Linked DNA regions of Myxococcus guangdongensis. The protein of the gene in region 1 interacts with the protein of each later gene in a pairwise test. Links are inferred from orthologs where the notes say so. Each region holds a gene or a part of one and is shown on either strand. Other genes may lie near its edges.

The links.
Region 2: the proteins of ftsA (region 1) and LXT21_RS10640 interact in binary tests that used the Escherichia coli proteins (3 or more experiments, as listed by UniProt). The link is inferred for Myxococcus guangdongensis from one-to-one orthologs.

The regions. Positions count from the first base shown.
Region 1 is NZ_JAJVKW010000001.1:1,030,444-1,046,277, reverse strand. What follows is about bases 4,269-7,205. They hold ftsA (cell division protein FtsA), read left to right. Parts: upstream 4,269-5,089; coding sequence 5,090-6,322; downstream 6,323-7,205. Other genes in these bases: agmC (adventurous gliding motility protein AgmC), read left to right, coding at 6,736-7,205; LXT21_RS04205 (cell division protein FtsQ/DivIB), read left to right, coding at 4,269-5,045. Also shown: LXT21_RS04210 (Ig-like domain-containing protein), read left to right, coding at 1-3,817; more of LXT21_RS04205, read left to right, coding at 4,191-4,268; more of agmC, read left to right, coding at 7,206-14,772; cell division protein FtsZ, read left to right, coding at 15,178-15,834. UniProt on the Escherichia coli protein: Essential cell division protein that assists in the assembly of the Z ring. May serve as the principal membrane anchor for the Z ring.
Region 2 is NZ_JAJVKW010000003.1:291,093-306,797, reverse strand. The notes cover bases 8,126-10,933. They hold LXT21_RS10640 (rod shape-determining protein), read left to right. Parts: upstream 8,126-8,916; coding sequence 8,917-9,951; downstream 9,952-10,933. Other genes in these bases: LXT21_RS10630 (AHH domain-containing protein), read right to left, coding at 10,608-10,933; LXT21_RS10635 (imm11 family protein), read right to left, coding at 10,023-10,592; LXT21_RS10645 (putative ABC transporter permease), read left to right, coding at 8,183-8,731. Also shown: LXT21_RS10675 (pyridoxal phosphate-dependent decarboxylase family protein), read left to right, coding at 1-538; LXT21_RS10670 (ATP-binding response regulator), read right to left, coding at 516-3,011; LXT21_RS10665 (glycosyltransferase family 2 protein), read left to right, coding at 3,209-3,928; LXT21_RS10660 (hypothetical protein), read right to left, coding at 4,019-4,570; LXT21_RS10655 (cation:proton antiporter), read right to left, coding at 4,791-6,905; LXT21_RS10650 (hypothetical protein), read right to left, coding at 7,089-7,568; more of LXT21_RS10630, read right to left, coding at 10,934-11,951; LXT21_RS10625 (hypothetical protein), read left to right, coding at 12,073-12,849; LXT21_RS10620 (glutathione S-transferase family protein), read right to left, coding at 12,856-13,629; LXT21_RS10615 (macro domain-containing protein), read left to right, coding at 13,677-14,315; LXT21_RS10610 (hypothetical protein), read right to left, coding at 14,347-14,694; LXT21_RS10605 (YdeI/OmpD-associated family protein), read left to right, coding at 14,693-15,316; LXT21_RS10600 (ABC transporter ATP-binding protein), read left to right, coding at 15,316-15,705. UniProt on the Escherichia coli protein: Forms membrane-associated dynamic filaments that are essential for cell shape determination. Acts by regulating cell wall synthesis and cell elongation, and thus cell shape.

The DNA.
Region 1 (15,834 bases):
CACTCCGTGGAAGCGCAGTGTCCTGCTCATCCTGGCCCTCTGGCTGGGAGTCACCGCCTGCAAGGATTCCAAGTCCGATGATCCGCCGATGGACGCCATCGACTCGGGCTCGGATGCGGGGACGCCTGATGGAGGCTCACCCGATGCCCATGGCTCGGACGGAGGCGGGCCCACGGCGGATGGCGTGGGCTTCATCGACTACACGCTCCCCCTCCAGGACGCGGAGCAGGTGGCCCGCAACACGCGCATCCACGTCGCCTTCGTCGATGCGCTCGACGACGCCACCGTGGGGCCCGCGAGTCTGACGGTGACTGAGAATGGCGTGGCGGTGGCCGGCGCCGTCACCCATGACGCCGTCACGCGCTCTGTCGCCTTCGTCCCCGCGCGGCCCTTCGCGGCCGACACGCTGGTGACGGTGACGGTCGCGACCGCGCTGCGCACCACGACAGGCGACAGCCTGCCCGCGCCCTATGTCTTCCGCTTCACCGTGGGGACGGATGCGGACACGAAGGCTCCGACGGTGTCCTCCACCCGGCCCACGCACCAGCAGCGATACGTGGCGGTGGGCTACCCCGTGTACTCGCTCACCTTCGAGGAGCAGATGGACCCGCGGACACTCAACGCGGAGACGCTCCGTTTCGAGCAGAAGCTGGACAACTCACCGGCCGCGCCGCTCACCGGTGTCATCACGTACGAGCCGAACTCCCGCACCGCCTACTTCCGGCTGAACCCGCTGCCCGCACCAGGCGCCGTCGTCACCGGGACCCTCTCCACCCAGGCGAAGGACCTGGCGGGCAACGCGCTCACGAGCAGCTTCAGCTACGCGTTCACCCTGAGCATCGTCGCGGACAACGGAGCCCCGAGCCTCGCATCGACCTTCCCCGCATACGGAGCGACGGGCATCCCCGTGCGCATCGACGCCATCGAGGGCGTCTTCGCGGAGCCCCTGCGCCCCGCCACGGTGACAGTGGAGAGCTTCTACCTGGAGGAGATGGACGAGATTGGCGCCAGGCCCGTCCGGAAGGTGCCGGGCTCCGTGCGCTACGATGACCGACGGATGGCGGCCATCTTCACGCCGACGTCGCCCCTCGCGTACCAGACGCGCTACCGGGTGACCATCGACGACGTGGAGGACCTCGCGGGCAACGGCTACCCGTGGATGGGCTCCAACCCCTTCTGGTTCGTCACGGAGCTCCAGCCCGCTCCGCCCCAGGTGACAGGCGCTCTGCCCGTCGCGGACGCGCGCTTCGTCTCGCGCGACGGTGCGCTGCGCGTGAGCTTCGACCGTCCGTTGGACCCGGCCTCCATCAACACGACGACCTTCTCCATCGCGGGGCACACGGGCCTGGTGAACTACGAGGCCTCCACGCGCACCGCGGTGTTCCGTCCGGTGCCGCCGTTCGCGCCGGCCACTGTCTACACGGCCACGGTGAAGGACGTCCGCACGCCCCAGGGGCAGTCCCTCGCCGCGCCCTTCACGTACGCCATTCGAACGGTGGACACGCACACGCAGGTGAGTGGCGCCACGCGCGGTCAGCCCGGCGGCCTCGTGTTCGCCACGGGCCCCCTCGGCACGCTGGCCGTCTGGAACGAGGACACCGGCGAGGGCGTCCAGGTGCGCGCGGCGCTCGACTCCGGTGGCGGCTACGGTGCGTCACGGCTGCTCGGGGTGAGCACCTCGGCGGCGGTGTCGCCGCAGGTCGCGGTCTGGGACAACCGCTTCGCCATCTCCTGGCCGGACGCGACGAGCATCAACCACCGCGTGGTCTCCTTCGACGGGACGACGCTCACGTCCGCCGGGCCCAACACCACCGGGCGCCTGTTCAGCGCGGCCGGGCGCCTGTTCATGCTCGAGTCGAATCGCATCCGCGCCCTCTCCGGCAACCAGTGGGCGGAGGTCTTCGCGACCGGCACCCTGGGGGCGAGCCCCACATTCCTCCACAACGGTGACGCGGTGCTGATTACCTCCACGCCGGGCGCCAACCCTCGCGTCGCCGTCACCTACGACGGTGTCCAGTGGGTGCAGAGCTCCATCTCGTCCCGCGCGGACGCCGACTACCTCCGCGTGGGAGACACCTTCGTTCGCGCGTGGGTGAGCGACCGGGGCACCGAGTTCTCGCGCTTCGACCGCGCCACGCGGCAGTGGGGCGCAGCGGAGCTCATCTCCACCTCGGACTCGGACGCGGTGAAGCTCGCCACGGACGGTCAGGTCATCACCGCCGTCTACATTCACGCGAACGGCTTCCCGTATGCGGCGGACCGCGTGGGGAGTACGTGGCAGCCCGAGGTCCGGCTCTCGGAGAGTTCGGTCAACACGTTGTGGGGCGTCGCACGGAGCCACGGCAACTTCGTGGCGCTGTGGTCCGCCAATGTCAGCACCAGCCAGCTGCGCGCGACCACCCAGACGGGCGGCTCCTGGTCTTCGCCGGTGACGGCCACCGTGGTGACGGGGATGAGCCGCGTCCGCGACCTGCGCGTGCAGGGTGACGACCTGCTCGTCCTCACGGAGACGGGCAGCGCCACCGCCAATCATCAGGTGTGGGGCACCGCGCTCACGCTCCAGGGCTGGCGGCCCGCGGTCCTGCTGCGTGACTCCGCGGCGGGCCGCGCCTCCTTCATCCCCGTGGACTCGCGACAGGGCGTCGTCTTCGTGGCGCCAGGGCAGCTCTCCGTGCGCACGTACCAGGGGACGGGTGAGTGGGCTGAGGCCCGTCCGCTCACGGCGCCCGCTCCCACGGGCACGGTGGGCGTGAGCTCCGTCGACTTCCTTCCGGATGGGCGTGGTGTGGCGGCCTGGGAGCAGTTCGACGCCGGGGAGTGGAGCGTCTTCCTCGCCGAATACGACGGGAGCGCGTGGAGCGCGCCGGTTCGAGTCGCCAGACCGGCGCGCAAGCCCCGTGTCTCTCGCAATGAGGCCCGCAGCGTGGTCGCTTTTCAGCAGGCCGTGACGGGCGGGAAGCTGGACGTGCGGGTGGTGAGCTACGAGGACGAGCAGCTCGGTACCGCGGTCCTGCTCGAGAGCGTGACGGCCACCCAGCTCCACCTGGATGTGGACCAGAGCGGTGGCGCCTTCCTCGTCGCGTGGGGCATCGCGAGCGCGCGCACCTCCTACAGCGCGGACGGCCTGTCGTGGTCCACGGCGGCGACCACCTTCCCCGCGGACACCATCAACAACTGGCAGATCGACCGGCTGGACGTCGACGCGGTGGGGAGTCAACTCGTGGTGTCGGCGCGCCGCTACATCAACTTCCACGCGAGGGTGAGCCAGGGCGGCATCTTCCAGAACATCTACGGGAGCACGGCCCACATCGACGACGAGCAGTACGTCGTCCACGGCAACACGCTGATGATGGTGGAGGGACTCGACGGCCAGATTGGCTGGCGGGCCTTCAACGCCGAGACCTGGAGCCACCGCTTCACCAACATCCCGGGGCAGGGGGGCTACGCGCTGGTGGGCCCGTCTCCCCAGGGACTGCGCCTGCACACGGGCAAGGCGTGGTTCCGCTGGGATGGCGCGGACTGGGTGCACGTCGCGGCGAGCAGCCGCCCCGCCAACGCCAACGCGGGCCGCATGGTGTGTGACGACAAGGGCTGTGGCGCGGTGGCGGCGTCGCCCCGGGACTTCGTGGGCATCCTCAGCCTGTCCTACGCGGCGGGCACCGGCCCGTTCCACGCGGGGGCCACGCCGAAAGACACCTCATCTGGTGTTCAGTATGACAGCGCGACGCTGGACTTCGAGGCGGGCACCTACCGCCTCACCTGGCACCAGCTCGTCGAGGACCGCGTCAGCGTGCTCGAGGCCAGCACGCGCCTGTGAAGTCCGCCACCGGGTGGGCCACCCTCGCCCGCCCGGTGGAAGAACCTCGCCCGAGAACCAAGCGCGGCGCCCTCCCGCATGTGCCCGTCCACTCGGGCAGCGGGAGGGCGGAGGGGGCCGCCGATGCGGGGATGAAAGCTCCGGTTTTCGCCGTGAGTTCACCTGCTGACGCTTCCGCGCGCGGGCTTGATAAAAGTCCCCTTGAAATCCAGCCGCTTGAAGATCAAGGTCCGCCGCCCTTCGCCAGGGGCCCGCTCAGAGCGGGAGCCTTGTTTCCTCAGGGGTGTTTCACGCGCTACAGCAACGTGGCTGTTGCCAAAAACTGGCGTGGAGATCCATCCGCGCGCAGCATGCGTGACACCTTTTCCTCACCATGGCCTTCGGACGAAGCAAAAACCGCCGCCGTCAAGACTCCGCCCAGCGAAATGAGGCGGTGAAGAGCGCGGTGCGTTCGAGGGGCCCGGGCGTGATGAAGGTGCTGGCCCTGACGCTGACGACGGGCCTGCTGGTGTGGGGCGGGGTGGAGACGCGCAAGTGGGCGTTGTCGTCGCCCCGCTTCGACCTGGCGGCGGTGTCCTTCGCCGGCCTGGAGCGCGCCTCGCGCGTGGAGCTGCTGCGGCTGGCGGCGCTGACGAAGGGTCAGAACCTCTGGACGTTGGATACGGGGGCGCTGGAGCGCGCGATGCGCCAGCACCCGTGGGTGAAGAAGGTGGAGGTGACGCGGCGCTTCCCGAACCGGGTCTCGGTGCAGGTGTCCGAGCACGTCCCGGAGGCGCTGGCGGTGTTGGGCGAGCTGTACGTGCTGGACGAGGAGGGCGAGCCCTTCAAGCGGGTGACGCCCGGCGACGGGCTGGACCTGCCGCTGGTGACGGGGGTGGACCGGGACGGCTACGTGGCGGACCCCGATGTGGCGCGCCAGCGGTTCCAGGCGGCGCTGGAGGTGGCGCGGGCCTACACGAGCGCGTCCCCGGGCAAGCCCGAGCGGCTGTCCGAGGTCCGGATGGATGGGCGGGAGGTGACGCTGGTGGCCGCGTCGGGCCAGGAAGTGCGCCTAGGCGAAGGAGATTCCGAGGTCAAGCTGCAGCGGTTGGCCCGTGTTCGTCGCGAACTGAGCGCGAGGGGGCTTGCAGCGGAGATCATTCACCTGGATAACCGGGCCCGGCCCGGCTGGGTGGCGGTGAAGATTTCGAGCCCCGCGTCCGAGAGGAGCGGGAGCACGAAGCCGTAAGAGGACGCCCCTTTCACGAGAGTGGGGGGCCTGGGAGGGTTGTCATGGCGAAGCAGAAGTCGGGGGAGATCATTGTCGGCCTCGACATCGGCACGACGAAGATTTGCGCCATCGTCGGGGAGCTGACCGACAGCGGTATCGACATCATCGGTATCGGGACGCATCCGTCGAAGGGGTTGCGCAAGGGCGTGGTGGTCAACATCGAGGCGACCGTCTCCTCCATCCGCCGCGCCATCGAAGAGGCGGAGCTGATGGCGGGCGCGGAGATTTCCCACGTCTACACGGGCATCGCCGGTGGCCACATCAAGGGCTTCAACTCCCAAGGCATCGTGGCGGTGAAGGACAAGGAGGTCCGCGAGGCGGACATCGCGCGCGTCATCGACGCGGCGAAGGCGGTGGCCATCCCCCTGGACCGGGAAGTCATCCACGTGCTGCCCCAGGAGTTCATCATCGATGACCAGGGCGGCATCAAGGAGCCCCTGGGCATGGCGGGCGTGCGCCTGGAGGCCAAGGTCCACATCGTCACGGGCGCCGTGTCCAGCGCGCAGAACATCGTCAAGTGCGCCAACCGCACGGGCCTGAATGTCTCCGACATCGTCCTGCAGCCGCTGGCGAGCGCCGAGGCGGTGCTGGGCGAGGACGAGAAGGAGCTGGGCGTGTGCCTCGTCGACATCGGCGGCGGCACCACGGACATCGCCATCTTCTCCGGCGGCTCCATCGTCCACACGGCGGTGATTGCGCTGGGCGGCAACAACCTCACCAGCGACATCGCCATCGGCCTGCGCACGCCCGCGCACGAGGCCGAGCGCATCAAGCAGAAGTACGGCTGCGCGCTGGCGTCGCTCATCAATAAGGACGACACGATTGAGGTCCCCAGCGTCGGGGGTCGTCAGCCGCGCGTGCTCGGCCGCCAGATTCTCTGCGAGATCCTGGAGCCGCGTGTGGAGGAGATCTTCCAGTTGGTCCACCGCGAAATCCAGAAGTGCGGCTACGAGGACCTGCTCGCTTCGGGCGTGGTGATCACGGGTGGCTCCACGCTGCTCGCGGGCATGCCGGAGCTGGCCGAGGAGGTGCTCGGGCTGCCCGTGCGTCGCGGCATGCCGCGCGGCATCGGCGGGCTGGTGGACGTGGTGAAGAGCCCCATGTACGCCACGGGCGTGGGCCTGGTCGTCTACGGTGCCAAGCACCTGGACCGGCGCATGTTCCGCATCCGCGAGGAGAACGTGTACAAGAAGGTGAAGGGCCGCATGCGCGAGTGGCTCGAGGAAATCTTCTAGCGCCTGGGACGCAACACGCGTCCTGTCGCAACGCGAGGGGCTCTTCCGGAAGGAGGGCCCCTCGTCGCGTTTCTGGCGGCGTGCGTCAGCGAAGGCCTCCCGTGTTGACGTGTCAGGGCCTCTACCCCGCACGCTCCTGACGGGTCAGCCAGAGCGGGACGCGAGGGGTGGGTCATCCGGTTTCCAGAATCCGGATCCGTGTTTCGGATCCGCGGGCTTGGAGGGCAGGGGGCGTCCGAGTGAACCCCCCTGAAACAGGGCGTGGACCGGAAGTGGACGGAGCGTGGCTCCTGGATTGCTATGAGCGTCCACTGCCGCACGGGCCAGTCCCTACACCGCGCGGCCCCAGTCCTATGACTCCCACATCCAAAACTCCCACTTCGCAGGTCGCGGCACGTCGTGGACGTGCTTGCTTGCCCGTCGTCGGTCTGCTGGCGCTCCTGTGTGCCGCGCTGGCGGCGCCCGCGGCTCACGCGGAGCCCGACCGCTTCCATCTCGGAACCGGAACGACGGCCCTGACGGTCAACGTCCCCAACACCGTCATCAACACCTATACCCGGGTGACGGCGGCCGTGCCGGCCGGACAGAACTTCGTCCCCGTCGCGTCTTCCACCGGCTTCGCGGTGGGCAACCTGGTGATGGTGTACCAGGCGGCGGGCCTCACGGCGCCGGCCTCGGGCACCCAGACGCCCATCGACATGTCCGTGGCGGCGAACGCCCCTGTGGGTCGGTGGGAGTTCGCGCGCATCTCCGCGCTCACGGCGACGCGGCTGACCTTCACGGCCCCGTTGACGGTGGCCTTCGCGGCGAATACGGGCACCCAGGCCATCCGCGTCCCCGAGTACACCACGGTGACGGTGAACGCCGGCGGCTCCATCGTCGCGGCGCCCTGGAATGGCACCACCGGCGGCGTGCTCATCTTCCTGGCCAACGGCGCGGTGACCAACAATGGCGCCATCCACGCGGATGGTCTGGGCTTCCGCGGCGGCATCTTCTGGAACGGCGCGGGTGACGGCTGCACCGGCATCAACCAGGCGTACCCGGGTGGCGCGCAAAAGGGCGAGGGCGTGGTGCTGTCGGCCTACGACAACACCGACCCGTTCGTCGCGGGCTCCTCGGGCTACGGCAACATCGCCAACGGTGCCGGCGGTGGCATCTGTCACAACTCGGGCGGCGGTGGTGGTGGCAGCGCGGGCGCGGGTGGCAAGGGCGGCCGGACGTGGAGCGGTGACGAGCCTCCCTCCCGTGACGTCGGTGGTCGCGGTGGTGCCCGCATGGACTTCTCTCCGGTGAGCACCCTGCTGTTCGGCGGTGGTGGTGGCGCGGGTCACAGCAACGACGACTTCGGCGGTGGTGGCAGCGCGGCGGGCGGTATCGTGTACATCCGCGCGGCCTCGCTGGCGGGCACGGGCCGTGTCTCGGCCAACGGTGTGGCGGGCGAGAACGCCCGGGAAGACGCCAATGACGCCGCGGGCGGCGGTGGCTCTGGCGGCACGGTCTCCGTGCGTACGACCGGAAACCTGTCCTGCAACAACAACCTCATCACGGCCAACGGCGGCAACGGTGGCAGCACCACCTTCGCCGAGCACGGCACGGGTGGCGGCGGCGGCGGTGGTCGCATCCTGTTCCAGGGTGCCACCGTGGCTTGCACGGCGACCGTCGCGGGCGGACTTCCGGGCACGCAGCCCACGGCGACCGCTCCGGACGGTCTGACGTACGGCGCCGTCGTGGGCGGCGTCGGTGTCATCACCACGCTCCCTGGCGCCTTCGTGACGCCGACGGCACCGGTGGTGGTGACGCCGGCCAATGGCTCCACCACGGGCGTGCGTCCTCCCATCTCGGGCACCGCGACCCCCAACTCGTCCGTCGTCATCTCCGTCGACGGTGCGGTGCTGGCCACCGTCCAGGCGGATGCCGCGGGCAACTTCACGTACACGCCGACCACGGACCTGGCGGTGGGCAACCACACGGTGAACGCGGTGTCCGTGTTGAACGGCGCCACGAGCACGGTGAGCAACACCAACACGTTCAACGTGCAGAACGCCCTGCCGCCTCCGGTCATCTCCACGCCGACCAACGGCGCGGTGCTCCTCGCGTCTCCGACGCAGATCACGGGCACGGCGTCCGGCGGCGCCACGATGGTCGACCTGACCATCAACGGCACCACGTACGCGAACATCCCCGTCACCGGTGGCAACTGGACCTTCACGGTGCCTGGCACGCTGGCGGACGGTGTGTACAACCTGTCGGCTCGCTCTCGCGATGCGTCGCGCACCAGCACGGCGACGACGTCGAGCTTCACGGTGGACACGCAGACGGCGGTCGCCGTCACCACGCCCGCGGAGGGCGCGGTGCTGACGAACCCGGTGGTGACGTATTCCGGTACGGGTGAGCCGGGCGCCACGGTGACGGTGGTGGTGGATGGCGCCACGGTGGGCACGGTGACGGTGGGTGCGGGCGGCACGTGGTCGGTGCCGGTGGCGACGCCGCTGGCGGACGGGCCGCACACGGTGACGGCCACGGCGCAGGACGCGCAGGGCCACACCGCGACGGACACGAACGCCTTCACGGTGGACACGGGCACCAACGTGGCCGTGACGACGCCCGCGGAGGGCGCGGTGCTGACCAACCCGGTGGTGACCTACTCCGGTACCGGTGAGCCGGGCGCCACCGTGACGGTGGTGGTGGATGGCACCACGGTGGGCACGGTGACGGTGGGCGCGGGCGGCACGTGGTCGGTGCCGGTGTCGACGCCGCTGGCGGACGGGCCGCACTCGGTGACGGCCACGGCGACGGATACGCAGGGCCACACGGCGACGGACACGAACACCTTCAGGGTGGACACGGGCACGTCGGTGGCCGTGACGACGCCGGCCGAGGGTGCGGTGCTGACGAACCCGGTGGTGACGTACTCCGGTACGGGTGAGCCGGGCGCCACGGTGACGGTCGTGGTGGATGGCAACACGGTGGGCACGGTGACGGTGGGCGCGGGCGGCACGTGGTCGGTGCCGGTGGCGACGCCGCTGACGGATGGTGCTCACACGGTGACGGCCACGGCGACGGACACGAGCGGCCACACGGCGACGGACTCGAACACCTTCACGGTGGACGCGGGCACCAACGTGGCCGTGACGACGCCGGCCGAGGGCGCGGTGCTGACGAACCCGGTGGTGACCTACTCCGGTACCGGTGAGCCGGGCGCCACCGTGACGGTGGTGGTGGACGGCAACACGGTGGGCACGGTGACGGTGGGCGCGGGTGGCACGTGGTCGGTGCCGGTGTCGACGCCGCTGGCGGACGGGCCGCACTCGGTGACGGCCACGGCGACGGACACGAGCGGCAACACGGCGACGGACACGAACACCTTCACGGTGGACACGGGCACGTCGGTGGCCGTGACGACGCCGGCCGAGGGTGCGGTGCTGACGAACCCGGTGGTGACGTACTCCGGTACGGGAGAGCCGGGCGCCACGGTGACGGTCGTGGTGGATGGCAACACGGTGGGCACGGTGACGGTGGGCGCGGGCGGCACGTGGTCGGTGCCGGTGGCGACGCCGCTGACGGATGGTGCTCACTCGGTGACGGCCACTGCGACGGACACGAATGGCAACACGGCGACGGACACGAACACCTTCACGGTGGATGCGACGACGTCGGTGGCCGTGACGACGCCGGCCGAGGGCGCGGTGCTGACGAACCCGGTGGTGACGTACTCCGGTACGGCCGAGCCGGGCGCCACGGTGGCGGTGACGGTGGATGGCATCGTCGTCGACACGGTGACGGCGGGTCCGGACGGCAGCTGGTCGCTGCCCGTGGCCACGCCGCTGGATGACGGCTCGCACACGGTGAGCGTCACGGCGACGGACACGAGCGGCAACACGGCGACGGACTCGAACACCTTCACGGTGGACACGGGCACCAACGTGGCCGTGACGACGCCCGCCGAGGGCGCGGTGCTCACCACGGGCACGGTGACGTACTCGGGTACGGCCGAGCCGGGCGCCACGGTGACGGTGAGCGTGGACGGCAACACGGTGGGCACGGTGACGGCGGGTCCGGATGGCAGCTGGAGCATCCCGGGCAACTCGTCGCTCAACGATGGCGCGCACACGGTGACGGCCACGGCCGAGGACGCGCAGGGCCACACCGCCACGGACTCGAACACCTTCACGGTGGACACGAGCACCCGCGTGGCCATCACCACGCCCGCCGAGGGCGCGGTGGTGAACACCGCCGAGGTCACGTACACGGGCACGGCGGAGCCGGGCGCCGAGGTGACGGTGACGGTGGATGGCACCGTCGTCGGCACGGTGACGGCGGGTCCGGACGGCAGCTGGAGCATCCCGGGCAACTCGTCCCTGGCGGATGGTCCCCACACGGTGTCGGTCACCGCGGAGGATGAGCACGGCCACACCGCGACGGACACGCACACGTTCACGGTCAACACCAGCACCACGGTTGAAATCACCACGCCCGCGGACGGCGCGGTGCTCGACAACGGCGTCGTCACGTACTCCGGTACGGGCGAGGTCGGCGCCACGGTGACGGTGGTGGTGGACGGCAACACGGTGGGCACGGTGACGGTGGGCGCGGGCGGCACCTGGTCGCTGCCGGTCGCCGCGACGCTGGCGGACGGTTCGCACACGGTGACGGCCACGGCGGAGGACGACGAGGGCAACACCGCGACGGACACCAACACCTTCACGGTGGACACGCAGACCACGGTCAGCATCACCACGCCCGCGGAGGGCGCGGTGCTCGACGACGGCGTCGTCACGTACTCCGGTACGGGTGAGGTCGGCGCCACGGTGACCGTCACGGTCGACGGCACCATCGTCGGCACGGTGACGGTGGGCGCGGGCGGCACCTGGTCGCTGCCGGTGGCCACGCCGCTGGCGGATGGACCGCACACGGTGACGGCCTCGGCGGAGGACGCGCAGGGCAACACCGCCACGGACACCAACACCTTCACGGTGGACGCGGAGACGTCGGTGGCCATCACCACGCCCGCCGAGGGCGCGGTGCTCACCACGGGCACGGTGACCTACTCGGGGACGGGTGAGCCGGGCGCCACGGTGACGGTGGTGGTGGACGGCACCACGGTGGGCACGGTGACGGTGGGCGTGGACGGCACCTGGTCGGTGCCGGTGTCGACGCCGCTGGCGGACGGCCCGCACTCGGTGACGGCCACGGCGGAGGACGCCAACGGCAACACCGCGACGGACACCAACACCTTCACGGTGGACACGGTGCCCGACACGCGCATCACCGCGAGCCCGCCCGCGAGCTCCGGCAGCGCCACCGCGAACTTCAGCTTCGAGACGGTTCTGGCCGACCCGAACGCGACGTTCGAGTGCTCCATCGATGGTGGTGCTTTCACCCCCTGCACCAGCCCCGCGCAGTTCACGGGCCTGGCGGACGGGGAGCACACCTTCCAGGTGCGCGCGGTGGACGCGGACGGCGACGTGGACCCCACGCCCGCGACCTTCACGTGGACCATCGGCCTGGACTCGGATGGCGACGGGCTGACGGACGCGGACGAGATTGCGCGCGGCACGGACCCGAACAACCCGGACACGGACGGCGACGGCATCTCCGACGGCGTCGAGGTGAACGTCGGTGGGACGGACCCGCTGGACGACGACTCGGATGACGACGGCATCCTCGACGGCAACGAGGACAAGAACCACGACGGCATCGTCGACCCGGGCGAGACCGACCCGAACAAGGCGGACACGGACGGCGACGGGCTGCAGGACGGCACGGAGCTGGGCATCACCGAGCCCCAGGGCACGGACACCGACCCGAGCGTGTTCATCCCGGACGCGGACCCGACGACGACGACGGACCCGCTCAACCGGGACACCGACGGCGGCAGCGTGTTCGACGGCAACGAGGACACCAACCACAACGGTCGCGTCGACCCGGGCGAGACCGACCCGAACGTGGCCGCGGACGACCTGGACTCCGACCTGGACGGCGTCCCCGACGCGCGCGAAATCGAGCTGGGCATGGATCCGCATGACGCGGACTCCGACGACGACGGCGTGCCGGACGGCGAGGACGGCCTCACCGACACGGATGGGGACGGCATCATCGACGCGCTCGACCCGGACAGCGACAACGACGGGCTGAACGACGGCACCGAGCGCGGCGTGACGCGCGAGACGGCGGGCCCGGGCACCAACATCGACTCGCCGAACTTCGTGCCGGACGCGGACCCCACCACCACCACCGACCCGAAGAACCCGGACACGGATGGTGACGGCCTGCGCGATGGCGAGGAGGACAAGAACCACGACGGCCGCCGTGACGCCACGGAGACCGACCCGAACGACGCCGACTCGGATGACGACGAGCTGAGCGACGGCGTGGAGGTCAAGGGCTCCAACGCCACGGATCCGCTCAACCCGGACACGGACGGCGACGGCCTGCGCGATGGCCAGGAGGACGCCAACCACAACGGCGGCCTCGACAACGGTGAGACGAACCCGAACGACGCCGACACCGACCGCGGTGGGGCGAGCGACGGTGACGAGGTCAAGGGCGGCTCCAACCCGCTCGATGGCAACGACGACTTCGTCGTGGTGGGCCGTGGCTGCAGCACGGGCGGAGCGGGGACGTTCGCGCCGCTGGCGCTGCTGCTGCTCGCGCTGCCCCTCTTCGGTCGCCTCCGTCGCTCGTCGCGGGCGGTGGCGGCGGGGGTCGCCGGAGGCCTGGTCCTCGCGGGGACGCTCGCGGCGCAGCCTGCCCACGCGCAGGTGATTGCGCCGAGGGGCGCGTCGCAGTCCATCGACGTGCAGCGCTACAAGCCGGGCCCGGGCGCCGAGGACATCCTCGGTCTGCACAGCGCCCGCGTGCAGCCTCACCTGGGCCTCAACCTGGGCCTGTCGCTCAACTACGCCAGCAAGCCGCTCAACTTCCTGGACCCGCGCTCGGACCGGTTCATCACCGCGGTGGTGAGCCGCCAGGTGGGCATCGACCTGATGGGCGCGGTGGGTCTGTTCGACCGCTTCGAAATCGGCGTGGTGCTGCCGGTGACCATCCAGGGTTCGGACCCGGCGCCGCAGGTGGACCCCACGCTGGCGGACGGCGTGAGCTCCGGCGGCATCGGTGACCTGCGGCTGGTCCCGAAGGCGCGCATCATCGATGGGGAGAACTTCGGGCTCGCGCTGGCGGTGCCGGTGGTGCTCCCCACGGCGGGCGGCAACGACTTCCTCGGAGGCTCGGGGGTGGCGGTGCAGCCGAAGCTGGTGGCCGAGTACGGTCAGCGGGTCCGCTTCGCCGCCAACGTCGGCGTGGACCTGCGTGAGAAGCAGGTGCTGCGCAACCTGACGGCGGGCAACGCCTTCACGTACGGCCTGGGCACGGAGATTCCCTTCACGCTGGGCCGCGTCCCGCTCGCCGCCGAGGCGACGGTGATTGGCGCCATCGGCCTGGACGAGCAGGACACGGAGGAGAGCCCGCTGGAGCTGCTGGCCGCGCTGAAGTACCGCTCGGCGAAGGGCTTCGCGGCGCACCTCGGTGGTGGCCCGGGCCTCACCCGTGGCTACGGCACGCCGGGCTACCGGCTGCTGGCGGGCTTCAGCTTCAGCCCGCCTCCGTCGCCCAAGCCGACGGCGCCGCCTCCGCCCGTGGACACGGACGGCGACGGCATCTACGACCCGGACGACCGCTGCCCCACGCAGCCCGAGGACAAGGACGGCTTCGAGGACGCGGACGGCTGCCCGGACCCGGACAACGACCAGGACGGCATCCTCGACGGTGACGACCAGTGCGTGAACGAGCCGGAGACGAAGAACGGCTTCCAGGACGAGGACGGCTGCCCCGACGTGGCGCCGCCCGTGGACACGGATGGCGACGGCATCTTCGACCCGGATGACCGCTGCCCGAACCAGCCCGAGGACAAGGACGGCTTCCAGGACGAGGACGGCTGCCCGGACCCGGACAACGACCGGGACGGCATCCCGGACGTGGCGGACAAGTGCCCGATGGAGCCGGAGACCATCAACGGCTTCCAGGACGAGGACGGCTGCCCCGACAAGGGCAAGGTGAAGGTCCAGGTGGATGGCGAGCGCATCCTCATCCTGGAGAAGGTCTACTTCGCCACCGGCAAGGACATCATCCTGCCGCGCAGCTTCCCGCTGCTGAAGCAGGTGGCCGCGGTGCTGCGTGCGAACCCGCAGGTGGAACTGCTGCGCATCGAGGGCCACACGGATGACCAGGGCAACGACGCGTCCAACCTGGACCTGTCGCGCCGCCGCGCCGCCAACGTCCGTGCGTTCCTGGTGAAGGAGGGCATCGACGCCGCGCGCCTGGAGTCGCAGGGCTACGGCGAGACGAAGCCGGTGGACACCAACAAGACGGCGGCGGGCCGTGAGAACAACCGCCGCGTGGAGTTCAACATCCTGCGCGTCGGCAAGGTCGAGGTGGAGCGCGAGAACCCCTGACCTGAGCCCAAGCTCGAGCTGAACCCCGAGGGTGGTCCCGGAGCTTCGTCCGGGGCCACCCTTGGTTTTTGGTGCGAGGCCCGTCCTCCACCATGAGTCCTGGAGGTCTGACGGTGCGTGAAGACCCGCCACGCCGGGGTGGAGCGCGGAGGAACGGGGTGGGTTCGCGGGGGGAATGACCCGCCAGGGCGCGCCGCCTTTCGCGAGTCAAGGGGCGAAGTGGACCCTCCACGCCGCGCTGCTTGCTTCGGATGCCGCTGCGTAAGTGCGCGTCAGGACTCGGCGCCGGCTCATCCCGCTACATGTGCGTAGCGGAATACTTGCCAAAGATCGGGACTTGCTGATGATTGTGGAGGTTGGAGGCCCGCGCGCTGCATCGCGCGACGCCTGCCGAAAGGACCGCGTATGGACCAGTTCGATCAGAACAAGCAGGCCGCCAAGATTCGGGTCGTCGGGGCAGGTGGGGCAGGCTGCAACGCGGTCAACACGATGATCATGTCCAAGCTGGACCGCGTGGACTTCATCGCCGCCAACACCGATATCCAGGCGCTCGCCGCCAGCAAGGCGCCCACGCGGCTGCAGCTGGGCCAGACGCTGACCAAGGGCCTGGGCGCCGGCGCCAACCCGGAGATGGGCCGCGAGGCCGCGTTGGAGTCGAGGGACCAGATTGCCGCGGTGCTCGAGGGCGCCGACATGGTCTTCGTGACGGCGGGCATGGGTGGCGGCACCGGCACGGGCGCCGCGCCCATCATCGCGGACATCGCCAAGAGCCTGGGTTGCCTCACGGTGGGCGTCGTCACCAAGCCCTTCCTCTTCGAGGGCAACAAGCGCCGCAAGCAGGCCGAGCAGGGCATCGTCGAGCTCAAGGCCGCGGTGGACACGCTCATCACCATTCCGAACCAGCGGCTGCTGTCGCTCTCCAACGAGCCGATGCCGCTCCTGGAGACCTTCAAGCGCGCGGACGAGGTGCTGCTGAACGCCGTGCAGGGCATCAGCGACCTCATCCAGTACCACGGCTACATCAACGTCGACTTCGCCGACGTGAAGACCATCATGAGCGAC
Region 2 (15,705 bases), on another replicon or contig:
CGCGCACAAGGGCCTGCTCATGCCCGCGCTGGTGACGGCGGTGCTCTTCCGCGACGGCGCGCGCTCCTTCGAGTCCTTCGCCCAGGAGGCCAGCTACCTCTTCGGCGACACCGAGCGCCCGTGGAGCGACGTGGCCCTGCGGACGATGGAGTGCACCAAGGAGATGATGGCGCTCAAGCTGTACGCCTGCCTGAGCGTGCTGGGCACCCGCCTGTTCGCCGACGCGGTGACGGAGTCCTACGCCCTCACCCGCCGCTTCGCCGAGCGGCTGTCCCAGGCCGGCGACTTCCACGTCCCCGTCCCACCCGACTGCAACATCCTCTGCTTCCGCCACACCCCCGAGCACGTCCCGCCCGACGCATGGGACGCGCTGCAGGTCCGCCTGCGCGAGCGGCTGGTGACCCGCGGAGACTTCTACCTGGTGCAGACCAAGCTGCCCCAGGGCGTGTTCCTGCGCGTCACCCTCATCAACCCGCTCACCACCGACGCGGACCTGGACGCATTGATGGAGGCGCTCAGGACGGCAGCTCGACGGTGAACTCGCTGCCGACGCCCGGCTCGGACGCCACCGAGACGACGCCGCCCAGCACCGACACCATCTCCCGCACCAGCGTCAGCCCCAGCCCCACGCCCGGCTTGGACTTATGCTCCAGGGGCTCCAGGTGCGAGAAGGGCTCGAAGATGTGGCCCTGCTCGGCGCGGGGGATGCCCGGCCCGGTGTCGCGCACCCGCAGGCACCAGCCCTGGGGCCGCTCCTCCACCGCCACCAACACCCCACCCTGCTCGGTGTACTTCACCGCGTTGGACACCAGGTTGAGCAGCACCATCTGCACGATGCGCGGGTCCGTGCGCGCCACCGCCCGCCCCTGCGGCCGGTCCCACTCGAGCGCCAGCCCCTTGCGGCGCGCCTCCAGCCGCGCCTCCTCCACCACCTCGTCCACCACCTCGCCCAGGTCCACCGTCTCGCGCCGCACCACCAGCCGGCCCTCCTCCAACTGGTTGTACTGGAGCACCATCTCCACCATGTCGCGCAGGCGCAGCGTGGAGCGGTGCATCCGGTCGAACATGTCCAGCGCCCGGGGCGGCAGCCCCCCCAGCTCCCGCTGCAGCGCGTGCTGGGTGAGCTGCAGCACCGACAGCGGCGTGCGCAGCTCGTGCGACACCAGCTGCAACAGCGTGCTGCGCGACGCGCTGGCGCGCTCGGTGGTCTCCAGCGCCACCTCCAGCTGCCGCTTGCGCATGCCCAGCTCGCGCGCCATCGCCTCCAGGTCCACCGAGCGCGCGGCGAGCAACCCCTGCAGCACCTCGCGCGTGCGCTTCATCACGGCCAGGTTCGTCACCCGCGCCACCAGCTCCTCGGACACGAAGGGCTTCACCACGTAGTCCTGTGCGCCGCCGCGCAGCAGGTCCACCCTCAACGCGTCATCCGCGCGCGCGGTGAGCAGCAGGATGGGCGTGGACTCCAGCCCCGGACGCGTGCGCACCGCGCGCACCAGCTGGTCCCCGCCCATGCGCGGCATCATCAAGTCGCTGACGATGACGTCCGGCATCATCCGCTCCGCCTTCGCCAACCCCTCCACGCCGTCCTCGGCGGTGGCCACCTGGAAGTCCCTCGCCAGCGTGTCCACCACGTAGCGGCGCATCTCCTGGGTGTCCTCCACCACCAGCACGCGCGGCCGGCTCGAGTCATCCGCGCGCGTGCTCACCGCCACCTCGCGCTCGGGCGGCTGGAGCACGTCCAGCTCCGCGTGCGCCGCCTCGACGCTCTGCTCGTGCGCCTGCGCCTCCGCGCGCGCCGCGAGCTTCACGCCCGTGGGCGCCAGGAGCGGCAGCTCCACCACGAAGCGCGCGCCGCCACCCGGGCGCTCCTCCACCCAGATGCGCCCCTCGTGCAGCGCCACGAAGTCCCGGGCGATGGCCAGCCCCAGGCCCGTGCCCCCGGTGTCGCGCGTGGTGGCCGCGTCGCCCTGACGGAAGCGCTCGAAGATGCTCTCGCGCTGCTCGGCGGGCACGCCGGGCCCGCTGTCCTCCACCACCAGCCGCCCCCGGCCCGACTCCGCGCTCACCGCCACGCGGATGTGCCCACCGTCGGGCGTGAACTTGGCCGCGTTGGACAGGAGGTTGAGCACCACCCGCTCCACCTTCTCCGGGTCCACCTGCGCCGGCAGCATCGCGGGCAGCTCCAGCGCGAAGTCCAGCCGCCGCTCGGCCACCAGCCCCTCGAAGTTCTCCGCGCCCAGCCGCACCAGCCGCGCCAGGTCCACCTCCTCGTACGACAGCCGCATCTGCCCCGCGTCCAGCTTGGCCACGTCGAGCAGCGCGTTGACGTGCCGCAGGAGCACGCGCGCGTTGCGGCGCACCACCTCCAAATCCCTGTGCGCCGCGTCCGGCAGCGTGCCCTGCTGGAGCAGCCGGTCCACCGGCCCCAGGATGAGCGTCAGCGGCGTGCGCAGCTCATGGCTGACATTGGCGAAGAAGCCGGTGCGCTGCGCCTCGGAGGCCTTCAGCTTCGCGTACAGCGTCTCCAGCTCCCGCGAGCTCTTCTCCAACTGCACCCGGCGCTCCTCGGACAGCCGCGCCGCCTCCGTCACCTCCACCACCCGCCCGCGCAGCGGCACCAGGTACATGCCCGTGGCCACCGAGGCCACCGCCGTCACCACCTTGATGCCGCCCCCCAGGTAGTAGGCCGAGTACCAGACGTTCCACACCTCCATCAGGTGCGTCAGCCCACACGCGCCGATGAAGACCCCGAACGACAGAATCATCCCGCCGAAGGGCAGCCGCGCCCGCCGCACCAGCGCGTACAACGTCAGCGAGATGAAGAAGTACGCCGCGCCGATGAGTGTGTCCGACACGACATGCATCGCCACCAGGTCCTGTTTCCACAGGTAGCAGTGCCCGTGCGGCATGTTCCAGGCACCGTAGAAGAAGTCTCGCAGACCCTCTGTGAGCTGGGAGAACCGCTCCAGGGAAACCGCGCCGCGCACCGCGTGTCCGAGCTGGTCGTTCATGGCGTTCCCTTCCACTGTCACGCATGGCGGGGGCCCCCACGGCTGCTCCCCCGGAGGAAGTATTCCATGCAAAACAGGTGACTCTTGCCACCCCCCATCTCACACCGGGACGCGGGGAAAGGGCATGAGACGCGAGTACACGCGCCGGGTGCTGGACAGTCGCCCCCCGGGTCGAAATGCGATAGAGCCGGGGCGCCATGCTCGTCTCCCTGGTCATCCCCGTCTACAACGAGATTCCCACCCTGGCGGAGCTGCTGCGCCGCTGCATCGCGGTCGACTTCCCCAAGGAGATTGTCCTCGTGGACGATTGTTCCCGGGACGGAAGCCGGGAGTTGCTGCAGCAGCTCGCCGAGCAGGGTGTGGGCCTGTTGGGGGGCACGCCGAAGAACCGCAACGAGGTCCGGGTGCTGTTCCAGGAGCAGAACCAGGGCAAGGGCGCCGCGCTGCGGCGAGGCTTCGCGGAGGCCACCGGGGACATCATCCTCGTGCAGGACGCGGACCTGGAGTACGACCCGCGCGACATCCCGCGGGTGATTCAGCCCATCCTGGACGGTGAGGCCGACGTGGTCTTCGGCAGCCGCTTCACCGGGACGCCCCGCCGGGTGCTGTACTTCTGGCACACGGTGCTCAACAACCTGCTGACCATGCTCTCCAACATGACGAGCGGGCTGAACCTCACCGACATGGAGACCTGCTACAAGGCCTTCCGCGCCGAGGTCCTGCGCTCCGTCGAGGTGGAGGAGAACCGCTTCGGCTTCGAGCCGGAAATCACCGCCAAGGTGGCCCGCGGCAACTGGCGCATCTACGAGGTGCCCATCAGCTACCACGGGCGCACGTACGAGGAGGGCAAGAAGATTGGATGGAAGGACGGCGTGCGCGCCCTCTACGTCATCGGCAAGTACGCGCTGAAGCGTTAGGCGCGCGTCGGGACGGAAGCGGACCTCCCGGGTCGTCCGGCGCGGGCCTCGCGCACACGAGGTCCGCCCGGACACAGGCTCCCTTCACGACTAGCGTTGGGTGCCGCTGTCACTCGCACCCGAGGGTCCCGCGTTGGTGCCCGTGGTGCCGCCGGTGCCGGTGTTGTCGAGCCCCGCGCCCGAGCCGCCGGTGCCGCCCTGCGTGTTCGGGTTGCCCGTGCTGGTGCCGCTCGCGCCCGTGCCACCGGTGCCGCCCGGGCTGGTGCCGCTGGTGGCCGGGTCGTTCGTGCTGCTCGTCCCCGACGTGCCCGTGGTGTCCGTCCCGCTCGCGCCACTGCCGCCGGAGCCCGCGCCGTTGAGGTCCGAGCCGGTGCTGCCAGGGCGGGTGCCCGAGCCCTGGATATCGGAGCTGCTGCCGCTGCCGCCGGTGCCGTTGTAGCCCGAGCCCGCACCGCTGCTGTCCCGCGTGGACCCGCCGGGGACCGCCTCCTGCGAGCCCCCCGTCATCTCCGTCGTGTTGCCCGAGCCCCCCGTGCCCTGGTCATTGCGTGCATCGGAGGACTGCCGGGACTCACAGGCCCAGCCCAGCGCCATCGCCGGCACCAGCGCGCCAATCAACCACCCTCTTCGGAAATCTTTCATGGTCTTGTTCCCCGCCACTGTGGACCTCTCAATGTGAAAACGAGGCGCACGAAGGGCAGGGACATGGCGAGGGGTGTCGGGCCTTTGCTCGGAGAGCAGGACGCCCAGGCACAACGCCCCTCCCGTGGACCGTGAGGCAAGGGAGCATGCGGACGCGGGACACACCGGAGCGCCGCACACGGGGGCGGTGAGGCTCACCGCCGCCCCCCAGGCGGGCAGGCTACCCGTGGGCGCGTGTCTCCTCCGGAGGAGAGGGCTCGGGCGGCGGCACCGAGGGAGGCGCGCCCAGCAGCAGCGCCTTCGCCGCGTCCACCGCCTCGCTCGTCCCCGTCAACGCGAGCACGTCGCCCACCTGCAGCACCTCCTGCGCGGTGGGCACCGACAGGCTCTGCTCGCCGCGCTGGATGGCCAGCACCGTCGCGCCCGTGAGCCCGCGCAGGTTCACCTGGGCCAGCGTCTTGCCCGCCCCGGGGCTCGACTCCTCCAACCGCACGGAGGCCGGCGCGCCCAGGCCCGGCAGCAGCCCCTGCACGTGGTCCAGCGCGTGCTCGTCCGCGCCCGGCTCCTTCGAGTGCGACTGCGCCGCCAGCGCCGCCACCAGCACCTGCGCGCCGGCGCGCACGTGGCCATGCAGGTTGGTGGCCCCGCGCCAGAACGCGACGCCCAGCGCGCCCACCAGCACCAACAACACCAGGGGGCCCGCCGCGCCCTTCAAGAACGGCTGCGTCACCACCACCACGGGGATGGCCACCAGCAGCACGATGCCCACCTGCAGCGTGACGAGCAGCACCCGCCGAGGCGCCGCGGCCAGGTCCAGCTTCCCGTCCTGGCGCGCCGGCAGCGCCGCCTCCGCCAGGATGGTCCCCAGCCGCCGCGCCATGCCGATGACGCCCACGATGAACGGCACCCCCAGCAGCACCGCGCCGCCGAGGATGAGGTTCTTCGACAGGTCCTCGTCCACGCCCGTCTGCACCTCGACGAAGTGGGCCATGCGGTCCGCCATCAGCGACGTGCCGATGACCAGGATGACCAGCAGCACCGCGTCCAGCACCAACAGCCGGATGAGGCGCCGCACGCCCGCGCCCAGCGTCTCCCGACGCGGCGCCTGCCGCAGCCGCTCCACCCACGTGCCGTACAGCGTGACGAAGGTCTGCAGGGGCTTGGGCAGCTTGCGGTCCACCCACGATGCGACGGGCCCGGACGCCTTGATGAGCAAGGGCGTGGTGAGCGTGGTGATGGCCGACACCGCCACCGCCACTGGATAGATGAACGAGCCGGTCGCCTTCAGGGACAGGCCCAGCGCGGCGATGATGAAGGAGAACTCGCCAATCTGCGCCAGGCTCAGGCCCGCCTGCACCGAGGTGCGCGTGCTGTTGCCCGTCAGGAACGCGCCCAGCGCCACGCTGATCAGCTTGCCCACGATGACCACCACGGTGAGCACGATGATGGCCGCCCAGTGCTCCATGATGAGCGCGGGGCTGATGAGCATGCCCACCGACACGAAGAAGATGGCGGCGAACATGTCGCGCACCGGCTGCACCAGGTGCTCGACCAGCTTCTCCTCACCCGACTCCGCCACCAGCGAGCCCGCCAGGAACGCGCCGAGCGCCACCGAGTAGCCGAACGACTGCGCCAGCAGCGCCACCGCGAAGCAGATGCCCACGCTGGCCACGAGCGTCGTCTCCGGCCGGTTCAGCTTGATGACCGCGCGCATCGCCCGGGGGATGATGAACAGGCCCACCGCCACCAGGCCCACCAGGAACGCCACCAGCTTGCCCGTGGTCAGCGTCAGGTCCTTCACGGACAGGCCCGCGCCGGTGGAGATGGCCGTCAGCGTGGCCATCAACAGCACCGCGATGAGGTCCTCGACGATGAGCACCCCCACCACCAGCTCCCGCAGCTTCCCGCGGATGCCCTGCTCGTCGAACACCTTGGCGATGATGGTGGTGCTGGACACCGCGATGATGGCGCCCGTGAAGATGCTCTCCAGCGTCGTCCAGCCGAAGGCGCGCCCCACCATGAAGCCCAGCCACACCATGATGCTGCATTGGATGACGGCGGTGATTCCGGCGGTGAACCCCACGGAGAACAGCTTGCGCAGGCTGAACTCCAGCCCGAGCGAGAACATCAGCAGGATGACGCCCAGCTCCGACAGCGTCGTCACCACCTCCTGATTGGCGACGAGCGGAATCGGCAGGTAGGGGCCCACCACGAGGCCCGCGAGGATGTAGCCGAGCACCACGGGCTGGCGCAGCTTCTGGAAGACCACCGTCGTCACCGCGGCGACGCACAGGACAATGGCAATGGCCTGGAGGACCTCGTGGGCTCCGTGCATCAGGTCACCTCAATCTGGAAGACTCGGACGGGACGCGCCCCATGATTTCCGAGGACTCGGAAGACAAGGGCCATCCCTCGGGGATGAAAGGAAAAGACGACGTCACGCCGGGCTTTTTCGCCCGGACCACCGCGGGGCTCCACGCGCGACCCCGGCCCGGGAAGGGCCCGCGTCGCGCACGGGTCAGCCGAACTCGGGCGGTCCGCGCAGCGTGCGACTGGCGATGGAGGGACGGTCCGCGATTTCCCCGCTCGACGTGGGCGCCGCCGGGGCGCGACGTTCGCGCAAGGTGACTCGCGTGAAGGCGTGGTGACGCTCGCGGCCCCAGCGGTACAGGGCCAACAGGTCGGGCTCGAGCGCGGTGCGGGTCCGCACGGAGGACGCCGCCGCGAAGGCGGGCCCCCCGCCCACATGGAGGGCCAAGTCCCAGCCGCCCAAATCCGTGATGTGGAACTGCGCGCCCCAGCGCCGCGAGGACTTCTTGGAGGACCTGGCGCCCTGGCGCACCGACGTCGCGCCAGAGTCGGCGTAGAAGCCGCGCTCGGGGGTGGCGCCCCGGGTGGGGCACTCGGCGTCCCCGGCGCGCAGGACGGTCGCCAGGACCAGGACCACGCCCAGGGCCAGCAGTCCGGTCCGGAGCAGCTCACTCCCGGAACCGGGCATTCGCGATGTCGTGCCGGGGGAGCGCATCGCTCGTTCAGGTACTACGCCGGACATGGCCCCGTAAAGCGCGGGTTGCCCCCAGCCCGCCAGTCCGCTGGGCCCCGGCGCGCGGACGAGGTGGCGAGCGCGTGGAGCGCCCTGCTCGCTCGCCGCTCGACGCATGATTTGCGCCCTCGTCCCGGGGGCCGCGGGACTCCCATCCCGGGGGCCTCCGCTCGGGGCGGACCGGACGCGCGTGCGTGGCTGGGGAGGTGGCGCCTTCATGGGGTTGAGGGGTGACGCGGGGGCTGGGGTCCGAGGCTCGGGCGGCGTGGCCTGGGGCGGGCTTGGGGCTCCACGGGTAACGACCTCGGGCCCGGAGTTCCCGCGAGATTCGCGGCGGCGCGGCCGTGGATCTCCACGCGCCCTGACGCGAGGGGACGACACCCCGTTCCAGGCGGGTGCGTCACCGGGTTGTAGGCCCATGTCCTCCTCTCCACGGCTGAGCCGACCGGGACGCAGCGCGAAGGCGCGCGTGGACGAGGACAACGTCCACCCGTGCACAGCGACGGCAGGCGTCGGTGCGGCGCGTGCGTGGGCGTGCCGCCGGGTGGGAGCATCCCTAGGTTGAGGATGTGCTTTCACGATTCCTGCTCTACGGGTGCACGGGTTGGGTGCTGGAGGTCCTCTTCACGGGGGCGAACGCGGCCCTGCGCCGGGACAGGAGCGCCACGGCGCAGACCTATCTGTGGATGCACCCCATCTACGGGGGCACGGCGCTGGCGCTGGAGGAGGTCTCCGCGCGGCTCAAGCCCCTGCCCCGGCCCGTGAGGGCGCTGGCCTACACGGCCCTCATCTTCGGGGCGGAGTACGCCACGGGGTGGTTGCTGAAGAAGCTGCTGGGCCGCTGCCCCTGGGACTACGCGCCGCACCGCTGGAGCGTGCACGGGTTCATCCGCCTGGACTACGCGCCCGCCTGGTACCTCACCGCGCTGCTGTTCGAGCCGGTCCGTGACGGGCTGCTCCACGTCACCAGCGAGGCCCTGCGGCACACGCCCGAGTACCGGGAGGCCGAGGAGGCCGGGGTGGTGCCCGCCGGGTGCCTTCCCGAGGGCGAGGCGGAGCAGGCCGGTGTGGTGGCCACGCGCTTCGAGCAGGCCCAGGTGGTGGAAGTCTCCCCCTGAGGCCTGGGGACTGGGGGGATGGCCCTTCCCCCCGCCGAGTCCGCTGGTCGACTGCTCCCCAGGCGGTTGTGAAAGGGCTTCCGGCTTTTCTTCCTCCGTGCCGCGTCGCGTAGTACCTTCACGGCTGCATTCCCCCACGCGCCAGCGGGAAATTCCGCCGACTCTCCGAAAGTTTCCGCCCTCGTATGTTCGACTGGCTTCACACCCTCTTTTCGCGCGACCTCGCCATCGACCTCGGGACGGCGAACACGCTCATCTACATCCGCGGTCAGGGCATCGTGTCCAACGAGCCCTCGGTGGTGGCCGTCCAGCACGACGCGCGCGGGGGCAAGAAGGTCCTCGCGGTGGGCAAGGAAGCCAAGGAGATGTTGGGCCGCACGCCGGGCAACATCGTCGCCATCCGGCCGATGAAGGACGGCGTCATCGCCGACTTCGAAATCACGGCGGCGATGCTGCGCTACTTCATCCAGAGCGCGCACAACCGCAAGACGCTGGTGAACCCGCGCATCATCATCGGCATCCCCTCCGGCATCACCGAGGTGGAGCGCCGCGCGGTGCGCGAGGCGGCGGCGAACGCGGGGGCGCGCGAGGTCTACCTGATTGAGCAGCCCATGGCGGCGGCCATCGGCGCGGGCCTTCCGGTGACGGAGCCCAGCGGCAACATGATTGTGGACATCGGCGGTGGCACGTCCGACGTCGCGGTCATCAGCCTGGCCGGCATCGTGTTCGCCAAGAGCGTGCGCATCGGCGGCGACAAGCTGGACGAGGCGATCATCCAGTACGTGAAGCGCAAGTACAACCTGCTCATCGGTGAGCGCACGGCGGAGCTCATCAAGATGGGCATCGGCACGGCGTATCCGACGGACGAGGTCATGACCATGGAGATCAAGGGTCGCGACCTGGTGGCCGGTGTGCCGCGCACGCTGACGGTGTCGAGCGACGAGGTGCGTGACGCGCTCGCCGAGCCGGTGAACGGCATCGTCGAGGCGGTGAAGCTGACGCTGGAGCGCACGCCGCCGGAGCTCGCCGGTGACATCGCCGACAGGGGCATCGTGCTGGCCGGTGGTGGGGCGCTGCTGAAGAACCTGGACACGCTGTTGCGTGAGGAGACGGGCCTGCCGGTGTTCCTGGCCGAGGACCCGCTGTCCGCCGTCGTGATTGGCGCGGGCAAGGCGCTGGAGTCGCTCGACATCCTCCGTCAGGTCTGCCAGCCGGGCTGAGCTTCGGCCCTGTGTCGTGAGCACCGCGGCGCCGTGCCTCCTGGAGGCCGGCGCCGTTCGTGTTTCCGGGGTCAGACCTCGGTGAATCTCACGCCGGTGACGCGGGCGCGCTCCAGGGCGAGCTTGAGGTCCTCGGAGACGATGAGGCCCAGGTCCCAGCCCCAGGTGCGGAACACCTTGGCGTCGCCGACCTTCGAGGTGTCGATGCGCATGCCGATGACGGACCTGTACTCCCCCACCCGTTCGGGCTGACCGTCTTCCGGCTTCCAGTACAGGACCTCGTCGGAGGCCTCGTCGTCAATGCAGCGCAGGAGCTTCGTGGCCACCAGGATGAGGTACTGGTCGGGCATCCCCTGGATTTCGACGGGGAAGACCTGCACCGCGTCAGGTGCCAGCTCCATGAAGAGCGTGGCGACACGGACATGGACGACTGGCGCCATGCCAAGCCCCGCAGTGCTGAACTCCAGGCGTCGCCCCGGTTCATCGATGGGAATGCTCAAACGCCCTGGGTGTGGAAGCGCTCGCCCGGAACGGAAGACATACGGGTCATCCAGTTCCACGCCATGCGCATCCAGCGGATCTCCCAGGTCCCAGTTCCCGGACTCCATCACTTGCGCGAGCTTGAAGTAGCGCTTGGGCATATCTGGCCCTCTACCTCACTTTCCTCGCGTCACCAGTTCGTTGAGTCTCGTCCCCTTCGTCCTGACTTCCACGGACAGGGCCTGGAGCTCGGTGGTCAGCGCCTTGCGACAAGCCTCCACGGTGCGACAAGTCCTCGTCGCGCCGTTGAGTCGCTCATAAACGGCTTCGTGGTACGACCGTGGGTGAGGGCCTTTGTGGCCTCGCACTTCCACGATGTTCTCCGGGTCCTTCAGCTTCATTCCCGCCTTCCGGAAGAGTCTCCTGAACTGAGGGGTCCAAGGTCCACCCTGGACAGCAGAGATGCTGTTCTTGTCTGTAGCGATGTGATGACGATGCGGCCTGCTCGCCCCATCCCTCTGGCCAGCCATCGCCAGCGCATTGGGTGCAAGCGCGATGGTGAGTCCCTCGCTCGACACCGCGACCGAGCGCACCGCACCCATCGCCGCGAATTGAAAACCCGCCTGCGACTCGACCGCCAGCGCCGCCTGTGCGGAGCCCGGCAGCTGCGCTGACTTCGCAGCCAGCCCCGCCGTGTTGCCGATAGCGGCGGTGGCCAACATCACGAAGACGCGTGCCGCGTTCTCACCCAGCACCGCACCAAACGCGGAGCCCGCATCGTCGAGCTGCTCGAAGGTGGTCGCGCGGTCCACATCCCTGACGAGCACGCACCATCCACCGATGATGCCCAACACCGTGTCGACGCCCAGATAGGCGATGGCCGTTGCCGTCAGCAGCGTCGCCAGTCCCTTCGACACGGGCTCGGGCAAGGTCCACAGGAGCATGTACATCGTCACCGAGGCCATCACCATCGAGAGGACCTGCCGAGGGTCGGTCATGTCCTCCAGCGCCTCGGCGGATTCCTCCCAGACCGAGCCCATGGCGATGGCCATCGCCAGCACGTACTTGCCATCACTGCCGAGCAGCGGGCCTTCCTCCAGCAGACTCAGACAGTCGCCCGGCGTGCCCTGGTTCCGACACCATCGGCCATAGGCCTGGGTCATCTCCTCGTCCGCATAGGTCTCCAGCAGGTGAGGCCCCTCACCCAGGGACACGTCTCGGGCCGAGAGACGGTGCGTCCGGTGTTCGTAGAGGTACAGGCCACTGCGGGAGGGGAGCTCGAACAGCTCACGGGCCTGACGCATCGGGTTGTTCGAGGGAACGACATCCCGCGCCAGGGACTTCATCGCGTCCTCGAACTCGCCATCCTCGAGTCGGGCATCAGCCAGCTCCGCGCCCTCTTCCTCACGTGGGGTCAGGGTGAAGATCTCGCTGCCAGTGTCGAGGCGAACGACCCGGGCCGAGGAGCACCCCACTCCCGTCAACAGCATGAGCAGCGCGACGCACCAACGTGGCGACATGGGCCCTCCGTGTCAGGAGCCCGAACCATGCCGCGCGGCCCTGACACGGCCTCGCGCCCGGGCCAGCAAGGGAGCACGAGCATGTTTGACACCCACACAGGCCCTGGATTGTGGTGCGCCCATGAGCACATCCACGGTTCGTCACACGTTGTCGAAAGTCCTCGCCGCCACGCTGCTCGTGTCCGCGCCCGCGCTCGCGGACTGGGTCGGTGACCTGCGCGTGAAGAGCGCTCCCGCCCCCGGCCAGAAGGCCGCCCCCGAGACCAAGGGCAAGATGTACGGCCGCACCGGCATGCTCCGCATGGACCTGTCCCCCGTCGAGGTCCCCGGCGGCATGTCCATCCTCTTCAACTGGGAGAAGCGCACCGGCTCCACCCTCTTCCACGACCGCAAGGCCGCCACCACGCGCAACCTCGACGACATGTCCGTGAAGATTCCCGGCGCCTGTTCCGGGAAGAACCAGGACTTCGACGCGTGCTTCAAGGAGCAGGGCTTCAAGAAGGTCGGCACCCAGAAGGTCAACGGCCACCCCACCGTCATCTACGAAGGGGTCCCTCCCGGTGCCGAAGGCGCCGTCGAGCGTCAGAAAGTCTGGCGCCCCACCGACCTCCCCGAGGTCGCCTACGTGCGCAGCCAGACGTTCGACACCAAGGGCAAGCTCCAGGCTGAAATCGACGTCACCAACATCAAGGTCGGCGAACAGCCCGCCTCCCTCTTCGTCATCCCCGCCGACTACGAGGAGCTCGACGCCCCCGGCCCCAACGACTCCGTCATGGGCTCCTTCAAGCCCGAGGACTTCAAGGGCAAGTCACCCGAGCAGATCCAGGAGATGATTCGTCAGCGCATGGCCGCCCCCCAAGGCGCTCCGCCCGCGCCGCCTCCCGCCAAGACGAAGTAGCCCGCCTCAGCTCGCGCGAGCCACCACGCCGCCGTCCCCCAACAACGCGGGGCGGCGGTGCTTCGCGTACAGCGAGTCCCGCCACGCGAGCAGGTCCGGGAACGCCGCGGCCAACGACTCGTGATGCCACACCTCACGCGTCCCCGGTCCCACCGGCAACCACGCGTCATCCACGGGCCGCACGAACTGGAGCATCAAGCCCGCCGTGATGTCCGCGTACGTGAAGCGCTCCATCAAGTAGGGACGCCCCTTCAGCTCCGCGCGAAGCCGCTCCAGCGCGGGGATGGCCTTCTCCTGCAGGACACGCTCCGGGTCCGCCACCGCGTGGTGCTTGCGCGAGATGAACCGAACTCCCATCCGAGCGACCGGCGCGGACACACCGCGGAGGAACCCGGGGATGTACGCGGGCAGGCTCTCCCGCTGCGCCCGCGGATTCTCGAGCATCCGACGCAACACGTTCGCCCGCGCGATGCCCAGCACCGCGTCGCTCACCGCCTCCCAGCGCTCGATGGTCTCCAACGCGCTCGCGGGAAACAGCGGCGCCCCGCGCCCCTGGGCCTCCGCCCTGCGCGCAATCGAGAACGAGCCCGTCGTCGCGCCCTCCGGCTCCACCAGCAACGGCACCGTGGGACGCGTGCCCTTCGGCGTGCGCCAGCGCAACACCAGCTCACCCGTGAGCGGCGTGTGCTCGCGGTAGCGGTAGTCGACACCGTGGTGGTCCAACGCCCAGAGGGCCTTCTCCGTCCAACCCGAGTACCGCAACCCATACAGAGTGCGCATAGGCCCGAGAACCTACGCCGGACCTGACCAGGATGTATAACCCCGACATGGCGCCTCCCCTCCAATTGCACCTGCGTGACATCAGCCACTCCCTGGTGGAGGCCTGGCGTCAGGAGTTCGCGGGCATCGAAGGCGTCACCATCTCCCGAGGAGACATCTTCTCCGAGCGAGAGGGACAGGTGTCCCCCAGCGACCCCATCGACCTCCGCGCCGACGCCATCATCAGCCCCGCCAACAGCTTCGGGTTCATGGATGGCGGCATCGACGCCGTGTACACGTACCAGCTCGGCCAGCAGGTCCAGGACCGCCTGCGCGAGTTGCTCGAGCAGGACTGGGGCGGCGAGCTGCCCGTGGGCAGCGCGGTGCTCGTCCCCACCGGCCGCGAGGAGATTCCCTGGTGCATCAGCGCGCCCACCATGCGCGTGCCCGTGGATGTCAGCGAGACGGTGAACGCCTACCTCGCCATGCGCGCCGCCCTGCGCTGTGTGCTCGCGCACAACAAGACGGCGAAGACGCCCATCCGCACCCTCCTCACCCCGGGCCTGGGCACGGCCGTCGGTCGCATGCCCCCCAACCGCTGCGCGCGACAGATGAAGGACGCGTGGCTGCGCACCGTGGTGGGACCGGACTTCATCCCCCACACACTCCGCGAAGCCGCGACGGACGACTTCCGGCTGAAGCCGTAGCACCGCGCGGACCCGCGCCTGCATCCCCGTGCTACAAGCCGGGCCCCATGAGCCCTGCCCGCGAGCCTCGCTCCTCGACGAAGCAGTCCGCCCGCCCCGCGTCGAAGCGCGAGAAGACCACCACGCCCGTGAAGGCCACCCGGAACGCCCTCGACGCGAAGTCCGTGGCCTCAGAGACGCCTCCTCGCGGCACCAGGCGCAGCAAGTCCTCCCCCCTGAAGACCCCGGCCAGCCCGGTGAGGGGCAAGTCCTCGGCCGCGAAGCCCGCCACGGGCTCCGCGCCGCGCAAGTCCGACGCCCGGAAGACGCTCGCCAGCGCCGCGACCCACAAGTCCCCGGCCGCGAAGCCCACCGCCAGCGCCACGCGAAGCCCGCCCATGCCATCCAAGTCCGCGCCCGCCGCGACGAAGACGCCGTCCGCCACCGCGCCCGCGGACGGCCTGCCCATCGTCTTCTTCGAGTCCCCCGCCGCCTTCGACCGGTGGATGGAGAAGCACCACACCACGCGCGGCGCGTGGCTCAAGTTCACGAAGAAGGGCCACAGCCCCACCTCCGTCACCTACCAGGAGGCGCTCGAAGTCGCCCTGATATGGGGTTGGATCGACGGCCAGAAGGGCCGCTTCGACGAGACGGCCTACCTCCTGCGCTTCACGCCGCGAGGCCCGCGCAGCATCTGGTCGAAAATCAACCGCGAGAAGGTGCTCGCCCTCATCGACGCCGGGAAGATGCGCCCCACGGGGCTGGCCGAAGTCGAGAACGCGAAGAAGAACGGCCGCTGGGACGCCGCCTACGACTCCGCGCGCACAGCCACCGTGCCGGAGGACCTCGCCCAGGCGCTCGCCGCCAACCCGCGCGCGCAGGCGTTCTTCGCGACACTCAACTCCGTCAACCGCTACGCCATCCTGTTCCGCATCCAGAACGTCAAGAAGGCGGAGACCCGCGCCCGCAAGATTGCCGAGTACGTCGACATGCTCGCCCGGAACGAAAAGATTCACGCCTGATGCCCGCCTCTCCTCCCAGCACCCCCTCCGTGCTCGCCGTGCGCGAGCTGTGCAAGACCTACGCGGGCACCGTCGCCGTGGACGGCATCTCCTTCGAGGTGGGCCGCAACGAAATCGTCGGGCTGCTCGGCCCCAACGGCGCCGGTAAAACCACCACCATCAACATGGTGCTCGGCGTGCTCGAGCCCACCTCCGGCTCCATCCACATCCAGGGCGTGGACCTGGCGAAGCACCGCTCCCAGGCCCTGGAGCGCACCAACTTCGCCGCCGTCTACGCGCCCCTGCCCGGCAACCTCACCGTCGTCCAGAACCTGCGCTACTTCGGCCTCATCTACGGCGTGAAGCACATCTCCGAGCGCATCGAGACCCTGCTCAACGAGTTCGACCTC